DNA from 2 places in the Nonomuraea sp. NPDC001636 genome. Region 2 is predicted to be linked to the other one. Evidence: riboswitches for the same ligand, from Rfam matches in the RefSeq annotation. Region 2 holds a riboswitch; the other holds the start of a gene.
What was found. A riboswitch is a leader RNA that binds a small molecule or an ion and turns the genes downstream of it on or off. The one in region 2 is predicted to bind glycine.
Positions count from the first base shown of each region.

Region 1: it holds a riboswitch for glycine, as region 2 does, so the genes downstream of both, gcvP (aminomethyl-transferring glycine dehydrogenase) here and gcvT (glycine cleavage system aminomethyltransferase GcvT) in region 2, are expected to answer to the same signal.

Region 1 is NZ_JBEOZT010000002.1:173,793-178,202, reverse strand. It holds gene ABT158_RS04575 (double zinc ribbon and FHA domain-containing protein) at 1-89, shown strand, start outside; gene ftsR (transcriptional regulator FtsR) at 113-739, shown strand; gene ABT158_RS04565 (bifunctional nuclease family protein) at 872-1,342, shown strand; gene ABT158_RS04560 (MerR family transcriptional regulator) at 1,490-2,110, shown strand; glycine riboswitch at 2,159-2,255, shown strand; gene gcvP (aminomethyl-transferring glycine dehydrogenase) at 2,422-4,410, shown strand, end outside.
Region 2 is NZ_JBEOZT010000001.1:592,900-597,309, forward strand. It holds gene ABT158_RS02770 (L-serine ammonia-lyase) at 1-1,327, opposite strand, end outside; gene gcvH (glycine cleavage system protein GcvH) at 1,386-1,775, opposite strand; gene gcvT (glycine cleavage system aminomethyltransferase GcvT) at 1,772-2,857, opposite strand; glycine riboswitch at 2,892-2,991, opposite strand; glycine riboswitch at 3,012-3,109, opposite strand; gene ABT158_RS02785 (M28 family peptidase) at 3,372-4,410, opposite strand, start outside.

The DNA of each region.
Region 1 (4,410 bases), on a different contig from region 2:
TCGAGGAGGTCCCCCTGCACTCCGGAGACGAGGTGCAGATCGGCAAGTTCCGCCTCGTCTTCCTGATGAGGGTCAACGCCGGCGCATGAGCTCACAGGCGGCACGCTCGCACATGAGCATCGGGGAGGTGCTCGCCCTGCTGCAGGGCGAGTTCCCCGACGTCACCGTGTCCAAGATCCGCTTCTTGGAGGGTGAGGGGCTGATCGAGCCCGAGCGCAGCCCCTCGGGCTACCGCAAGTTCACCCATCTCCACGTCGAGCAGTTGCGTTTCATCCTGACCGAGCAGCGCGACCACTACCTGCCGCTGCGGGTGATCAAGGACAGGATGGCCGAGAGCTTCGGCCGTCCGCGCGCGGTGCAGCAGACCCAGGAGGTCCGCTACGACCGGGCCCAGCTGCTGGAGGCGGCCGGCATCGACGAGGAGACCCTCGCCGAGCTGGAGGACTACGGCCTGCTCGCCCCCGTGGCCAGGCGCTACGACGAGGAGGCGCTGAAGATCGCGCGCAGCGTCGGCGCCCTGGCCCGCTTCGGCCTGCACGCCCGCCACCTGCGCGCGGTCAAGGCCGCCGCCGAGCGGGAGTGCGGGCTGGTCGAGCAGACCGTCGCGCCCATACTCAAGCGGCGCGCGCCCGGCGCCATCGGCGAGGCCGACGAGGCCGCCAGGGAGTTGTCCACGCTCCTGCTCGACCTGCACGCCTCCCTGGTGCGCCTCGGCGTCAGGTCTGTCCTGGGCCGCTGAGGGCACAGAGCTGGAAGGCCGGGGCACATTCCAGGCCTGCCGGGTGTTACGTTGAAATGCATAAGCGTGTAGCAGAAACGACCCAGTCAACAGCTGTGCCGGGCGACCGGCCGGCCGAATACGGAGCAGCCCGTGTTGCAGATGGAGGTCGTGGGCGTTCGAGTTGAGATGCCCACAAATCAGCCGATCGTCTTGCTCAAGGAGGCACACGGGGAACGGTTCCTTCCGATCTGGATCGGCATGACCGAGGCGACCGCGATCGCCCTGGCGCAGGCCGAGGAGCCGCCGCCCCGGCCGCTCACCCACGACCTGTTCAGGGACGTGCTGAGCGCGCTCGGCGTCGGGCTGCGCGCGGTCAACATCGTGGCCCTGCGTGACGGCATCTTCTTCGCCGACCTGGTGTTCTCCAACGGTGTGGAGGTCAGCGCCCGCCCCTCCGACTCGATCGCCCTGGCGCTGCGCACCGGCGCGCGCATCTTCGCCAGCGAAGAGGTGGTCCAGGAGGCCGGTGTGATCATCCCGGACGACCAGGAGGACGAGGTGGAGAAGTTCAGGGAGTTCCTTGACACGATCACTCCCGAGGACTTCGGCAGGGCGGGGTAGGTATTTCAGTGCATTTACGCTTCACGACGCGCCGAGCCGGATCGTTGACTGGGCATGGTCACGGTCCTACGGTGCAAGTGAAACCCGTGGTCGCCCTTTACGAACCCCCAGATCAGGCCATGGGATGAGAGAAAGCCGGAGGTCCGCGTGGCGGTCAGCAGCGGCGAGGGAAAGACGGCCGGCCAGGAAGATCCGGTGCGGCGCGAGAGCGCGCGGCAGCGTGCCGGAGAGCAGGGACTGCTCTTCGACGAGCAGCCCGCGACGGTGCCCGACGACATCGGATACCGCGGGCCCACAGCCTGTTCGGCAGCCGGCATCACCTACAGGCAGCTCGACTACTGGGCGCGCACGGGCCTGGTCGAGCCCACGATAAGAGCCGCGCACGGCTCGGGCTCGCAGCGGCTCTACAGCTTCCGCGACATCCTGGTGCTCAAGGTCGTCAAGCGGCTGCTCGACACCGGGGTGTCGTTGCAGCAGATCCGCACCGCGGTGCAGCATCTGCGTGACCGCGGGGTCGCCGACCTCGCGCAGATCACGCTCATGAGCGACGGTGTCAGCGTCTACGAGTGCACCTCGGCCGACGAGGTGATCGATCTCCTCCAGGGCGGCCAGGGCGTGTTCGGCATCGCGCTCGGCCGGGTCTGGCGAGAGGTCGAGGGCTCCCTCGCGGAGCTGCCGGGGGAACGGGCGGCGGTCGAGGACACCGTCCCGGCCGACCATCCCGCTGACGAGCTCGCCAAGCGGCGTCGCGCACGCCGCACGGGGTGAGCTGAACCGCTGAACACACCGTAGTAATCTAGGACAGAGTAAGGCTGATGACCCCGTGCGGGAGAGTCCCTGGGCTGCGGTCCTGGGGCGCCGAAGGAGCAACCCTCCCCGGAATCTCTCAGGCATCCCGTACCGCTCGGGTGAGGCAACTCTGGAAAGCAGGTGCGCCCGCCAGGCGCACCTCACCGACGGTGCAAGCCCCACGGCGGGGTGAAGCTCTCAGGTCGCGATGACGTCGCGATGACAGAGGGGGAGATCCGGCACTCGCCCGCGCCCTGGCGCCGGTCTCCAAGCCTCGGGAGGCAACCTCCATGACCGACCTGTCCGCTCCGCCGTTCTCGTCCAGGCACATCGGCCCATCCGAGTCCGAGCAGCAGCGCATGCTCGAGGCCGTGGGCTTCGAGTCCGTCGGCGATCTGGTGGCCGTGGCCGTGCCCGAGGCCATCAGGGTCAAGGACCGGCTCAAGCTGCCGGCCGCCGCGAGCGAGACCGAGGCCATCGCCGAGCTGCGCGAGCTGGCCTCCCGCAACCGGGTGCTGACCTCCATGATCGGCCTGGGCTACTACGACACCGTCACACCCGCCGTCATCCGGCGCAACCTGCTGGAGAACCCGGGCTGGTACACCGCCTACACGCCGTACCAGCCGGAGATCTCGCAGGGCCGCCTGGAGGCGCTGCTGAACTTCCAGACGGTCGTCTCCGACCTGACCGGCCTCGACGTCGCCGGCGCCTCCCTGCTGGACGAGGCCACCGCCGCGGCCGAGGCCATGACGCTGGCCCGCCGGGCCGGCAAGTCCAAGAGCGACGTGTTCGTGGTCGACGCCGACACGCTGCCCCAGACCAAGGCCGTGCTGGCCACCCGCGCCGAGCCGCTCGGCATCACGCTGGTCGAGCACGACCTCGACGGCGAGCTGCCCGAGTGCTTCGGCGTGCTCGTCCAGTACCCGGGCGCCTCCGGCCGCCTGCGCGACTTCCGCGACGTGGCCGCCAGGGCGCACGAGGCCGGCGCGCTCGTCGTGGCCGCCGCCGACCTGCTGGCCCTCACGCTCGTGGCCGCCCCCGGCGAGCTGGGCGCCGACATCGCCGTCGGCTCCTCCCAGCGCTTCGGCGTCTCCTTCGGGTTCGGCGGGCCGCACGCGGCCTACATGTCCGTACGCGAGGGCCTGCAGCGGCAGATGCCCGGCCGCCTGGTCGGCGTGTCGGTCGACGTCGACGGCGACCCCGCCTACCGGCTGGCCCTGCAGACCCGCGAGCAGCACATCCGCCGCGAGAAGGCCACCAGCAACATCTGCACCGCCCAGGTCCTGCTGGCCGTGATCGCCGGCATGTACGCCGTCTACCACGGCCCCGAGGGCCTGCGCCGGATCGCGCACCGCGTGCACCGGCACGCCGTCGCGCTGGCCGGCGGGCTGCGCGAGGCCGGCCTGGAGGTCGTGCACGGCGAGTTCTTCGACACCGTGCTCGTCCGGGTGCCCGGCAGGGCCGCCGAGGTGGTGGCCGCCGCCGCCGAGCGGGGCGTCAACCTGTGGCAGGCCGGCGACGACCACGTCTCGATCGCCTGCGACGAGAAGACCGGCGCGGCCGAGCTGGTCAAGGTGTGGGCCGCCTTCGGCGTCGAGCGCGAGGAGGTGGCGCTGGAGGCCGACGCGCTGCCGGCCGAACTGCTGCGCGAGTCGGACTACCTGACCCACCCGGTCTTCCACAGCCACCGCTCCGAGACCGCGATGCTGCGCTACCTGCGCAGGCTCCAGGACAAGGACATCGCGCTCGACCGTTCGATGATCCCGCTCGGCTCGTGCACGATGAAGCTGAACGCGACCACCGAGATGGAGCCGATCACCTGGCCGGAGTTCGCCGGCGTGCACCCGTACGCGCCGGAGGCCCAGACCGAGGGCTACCGGGAGCTCATCGGCACCCTGGAGGGCTGGCTGGCCGAGGTGACCGGCTACGACGCGGTCTCCATCCAGCCGAACGCCGGCTCCCAGGGCGAGTTCGCCGGCCTGCTGGCCATCCGCGCCTACCACCAGGCCAACGGCGACACCGAGCGGGACGTGTGCCTGATCCCGTCCTCGGCCCACGGCACGAACGCGGCCAGCGCCGTCATGGCGGGCATGCGGGTCGTGGTCGTGGCCTGCGACAGCGACGGGAACATCGACCTGGCCGACCTCGACGCCAAGATCGCCAAGCACCGTGACAGGCTCGCCGCGATCATGGTGACGTACCCGTCCACGCACGGCGTGTACGAGGAGTCGATCACCGAGGTCTGCGCCAAGGTGCACGAGGCCGGCGGCCAGGTCTAC
Region 2 (4,410 bases):
ACTTGTCGAGCATGTCGCGGCCGGTGTCGCGCATGGTCTTGATGGCCTTGTCCAGCGCCACGTAGTGGCGGCCGTCGCCGCGCAGGGCGATCCGGGCCGCCGTGATGGCCTTGTTGGAGGCCACCGCGTTGCGCTCGATGCACGGGATCTGCACCAGGCCGCCGATCGGGTCGCAGGTCAGCCCGAGGTTGTGCTCGATGCCGATCTCGGCGGCGTTCTCCACCTGCTCGGGGGTGCCGCCCATGACCTCGGTCAGCCCGGCCGAGGCCATCGAGCAGGCCGAGCCCACCTCGCCCTGGCAGCCGACCTCGGCGCCGGAGATCGAGGCGTTCTCCTTGAACAGCACGCCGATCGCGGCCGCCGTGAGCAGGAAGCGCACCACGCCGTCGTCGTCGGCGCTCGGGACGAACTTGGTGTAGTACGTCAGCACGGCCGGGATGATGCCCGCGGCGCCGTTGGTGGGGGCGGTGACGATGCGGCCGCCGGCGGCGTTCTCCTCGTTGACGGCCAGGGCGAACAGCGCCACCCAGTCCATCGCCTGCAGCGGGTCCTTCTCGGCCGACTCGGCCTGCAGCCGCCGGTGGAGCTGGTTGGCCCGGCGCTTGACCTTCAGGCCGCCGGGCAGCACGCCCTCCTTGCCGATGCCGCGCCGCACGCACTCCGACATCACCCGCCACAGGTTGAGGATGCCCGCGCGGATCTCCTCCTCGGTGCGCCCGAACGCCTTCTCGTTCTCCAGCATCAGGGCGGAGATCGACAGGCCGGTGTTCGAGCAGTGCTTGAGCAGCTCCTCGCCCGAGGCGAACGGGTAGGGCAGGACGGTGTCGTCGGGCTTGATGCGGTCGGCGCCGGTGGCCTTCTCGTCCACGACGAAGCCGCCGCCGACGGAGAAGTAGACCTTCTCGCGCACGGTCCCGCCCTGCTCGTCGCGGGCGGTGAAGCGCATGCCGTTGGGGTGCTCGGGCAGGGAGATCTTGCGCTCGAAGACGAGGTCCTGGCCCACGACGAAGGGGATCTCGTGCTCGCCGTAGAGCTTGACCGTGCCCGCGGCGCGCATCTCGGCCAGACGGGCGTCGACGGAGTCGACGTCGACCAGCTCCGGCTTCTCACCGGACAGGCCGAGCAGCACCGCCTTGTCGCTGCCGTGGCCCTTGCCGGTCAGGCCGAGCGAGCCGTACAGGATGACCTCGACACGGGCCACGCGGGGGAGCAGGCCGTCGTCGTGCAGCCCGCGGGCGAACTTGTGCGCGGCGGCCATCGGGCCGCCCGTGTGGGAGCTGGACGGTCCGATGCCGATCTTGAAGAGGTCGAAGACGCTGATCGCCATTGATGGCGCCCTTCAGTTCAGGAAGTGCCGGGGCCCGCCGCGGGCCCCGGCGTTGGTGTCAGGACTCGCCTGAGGTGAGCGCCGTGTACTCCTCGGCGGACAGCAGGTCCTCCGCGTCGCCCTCCATGCGGACGCGGAACATCCAGCCGTCGCCGTACGGGTCGCTGTTGGCCAGCGACGGGTCGTCGGCCACGGCCGAGTTCACCTCGACGATCTCGCCGCCGACGGGCGCGTAGATCTCGCTCACCGACTTGGTGGACTCGACCTCGCCGACCGAGTCACCCGCCTCGACGGTCGAACCGACCTCGGGGAGCTGCACGAAGACGACGTCACCAAGAGCCTCGGCGGCGAAGGCCGTGATGCCGACGGTCACGGTGATGCCGTCGTCCACGCCCGACACCCACTCGTGCTCCTTGGTGTAGTTCAGGTCGTCAGGGATGTTGCTCACTTGTTCCTCCTGTAGAAGGGCAGCTCGACCAGGTCCATAGGTTCATGGCTGCCCCGGATGTCCACGGCCAGACCTGTGTCGGCCCCGGCGTCCACGTAGGCCATCGCGATGGGCTTGCCCAGGGTCTGGGAGGGCGCACCGCTGGTGACCTCGCCGACGACGGCGCCGTCGCGGGTGACCGGGTAGCCGTGACGCGGCACCCGGCGGCCCTGGGCGACCAGGCCGACCAGGCGGCGGCGGGGCTGGTCGTCCTTGACCGCCTCCAGTGCCGCCCTGCCGACGAAGTCACCGGGCTTGTCGAATTTCACCACTCTGCCCAGCCCCGCGTCGAACGGGGTCAGGTCGGAGCTCAGCTCGTTGCCGTAGAGCGGCATGCCGGCCTCCAGCCTGAGGGTGTCGCGGCTGGACAGACCGGCGGCGCGCAGGCCGTGCGGCTCGCCCGCGGCCTCCAGGGCGCGCCAGAGCGGCACGGCGTCCTGGTTGGCGACGAACAGCTCGAAGCCGTCCTCGCCGGTGTAGCCGGTGCGGGCGATGAGCGCCTGGCGGCCGTCGACCACGCCGGGCAGGCCCGCGTAGTACTTGAGACCGTCGAGGTCGGCGTCGGTGAGCGTGGCCAGGATCTCCTGGGCCTTCGGGCCCTGGATTGCGATGAGGGCGTACTGCTGGGAGCGGTCATCGACCGTCGCGTCATACGACTTAGTACGATTTTTCAGCTCATCCGCGACCTTGTCGGAGTTCGAGGCGTTGGCCACCACCATGAACTCCTCGTCCGCCAGCCGGTAGACGATGAGGTCGTCGAGCACCCCGCCGCGCTCGTCCACGATCATCGTGTACCTGGCCCGGCCGGGCGCCAGCGCCGACAGGTGGCCGACCAGCGCGTAGTCGAGGGCCTCTCCGGCCTGCGGACCGGTCAGGAAGATCTCGCCCATGTGCGAGAGGTCGAACAGCCCGGCCGCCTCGCGGACGGCTTTGTGCTCCGCCGACTCGCTGCCGTACCGGAGCGGCATGAGCCAGCCGGCGAAGTCGGTCAGCGTGGCGCCTAGGGCCTCGTGGACGTCTCGTAGCGGCGTAGGTCGGGACATTTGTCGCACCTCAGGACAGGATTGGATGCCAGCATCCTCCCCCTCTGTCATGGATGCCTGAGAGCTTCGCCCGAGTTTTACCGGACTTTCACCTTCGGCGAGGCCCCGAGGGCCTGCTTTCCAGAGGTCACCTCCCCGTAAGAACGCCTTACAGGGCTGCCGCGCGGTCCTTTGCCTTGAGAGGTTCGCGGGGAGGGCTTGCTCCTTCAGGGACCCTGACCGGCTGTCAGGGTGCTCTCCCGCACGGTTTCGCCGGTGATGTCCGTCAGCCTAGTGCCGTCATGGGGGTGTTGTCGCGCTTCGCCCCCTGCCATCCGCGGCATCCGCGACATCCCGCACGCAGCGAAAAGCGGCCGCGGCCCCGGAGAGGCGGGGTCGCGGCCGCGTTGGTGGCCGCGCGCGAGCCGGTCATGGCAGGTCAGCTCGCACGCGGCAGCTCGGGGCGGGCCGGCGGTGACCGGCCCGCGCGGGATCAGGCCCTGCGGATCACAGGCCCTGAGATCAGGCCCGAGGGTCAGGCCCGTGCCCAGAGGGCGGGCACGTTCGGCGGCTCCCAGCCCGGCAGGCTGGTGTGCGCCTGGAGGCAGCGGTAGCTGACCCCCTGGTAGGTGACGACGTCTCCGGCCGTGTACGACTTGTAAGCCGTCCAGGTGGTGCCCTGGCCGTCCCCTCCGACGGTCAGGGTGAAGGACGCGGAGTGGTCCGCCGTCGCCCCGTCGCCGTTGATCCCTATGGTGTACGTCCCCGCCGCGACGCCGCTGGTGGTGGCGATCGTGACGGTGGACGACTGGCCCGCCTGAACCGTGGACGGGCTGAAGGAGACGGTGACCCCGCTCGGCACGTTCCCGGCGGAGAGCGCGACGCTCTGCGCCTGGCCGGACGTGACCTGGGTACTGACCGCCGCGGTAGCCGACTGACCGGCCTGGACCGATGCCGACGACGGGGTCACCGAGATCGAGTAGTCGTTCTCCGTGGGCGTGCCGGTGCCCACGGCGAGCTTCCATATGGCGTACGCGATGGCGTCGGAGTTGCGGTCGAGCGCCGTGGTGTTGATGGCGCTCGGGTAGCTGTCGCACGCGCTGTGGTAGCAGCGGTCGAACGCCTGCCCGGCCGAGCCGCCCCACTTGGCGGCCTGGGCCGAGCTCTTGACCGCCCCGGCCCCCGTGGCCAGGCCGCCGACCCGGACGCCCGCGGTCTTGAACGAGGCGTGGTCGCTGCGGCCGTCGCCCTCCCTGTCACCCTCGGTCTGCAGGCCGATGGTGGCGAAGTAGTCGTTGAAGGTGCGCTGGATGGCCGCGTCGTCGTCGTAGACGAAGTAGCCGGCGTTGGTCGAGGCGATCATGTCGAAGTTCAGGTACACCTCGACGCCGCTCGCGCCGCCGTTCTGCACGTAGTACCTGGACCCGACCATGCCCGCCTCCTCGGCGCCCCACCAGCCGAACCGCACGTGCTTGGTGAGGGTGGGCTTGCGGGCGGCGAGGGTGAGGGCGTTCTCCAGGAGCGCGGCCGAGCCGGAACCGTTGTCGTTGATCCCGGGGCCGGCCGCGACGCTG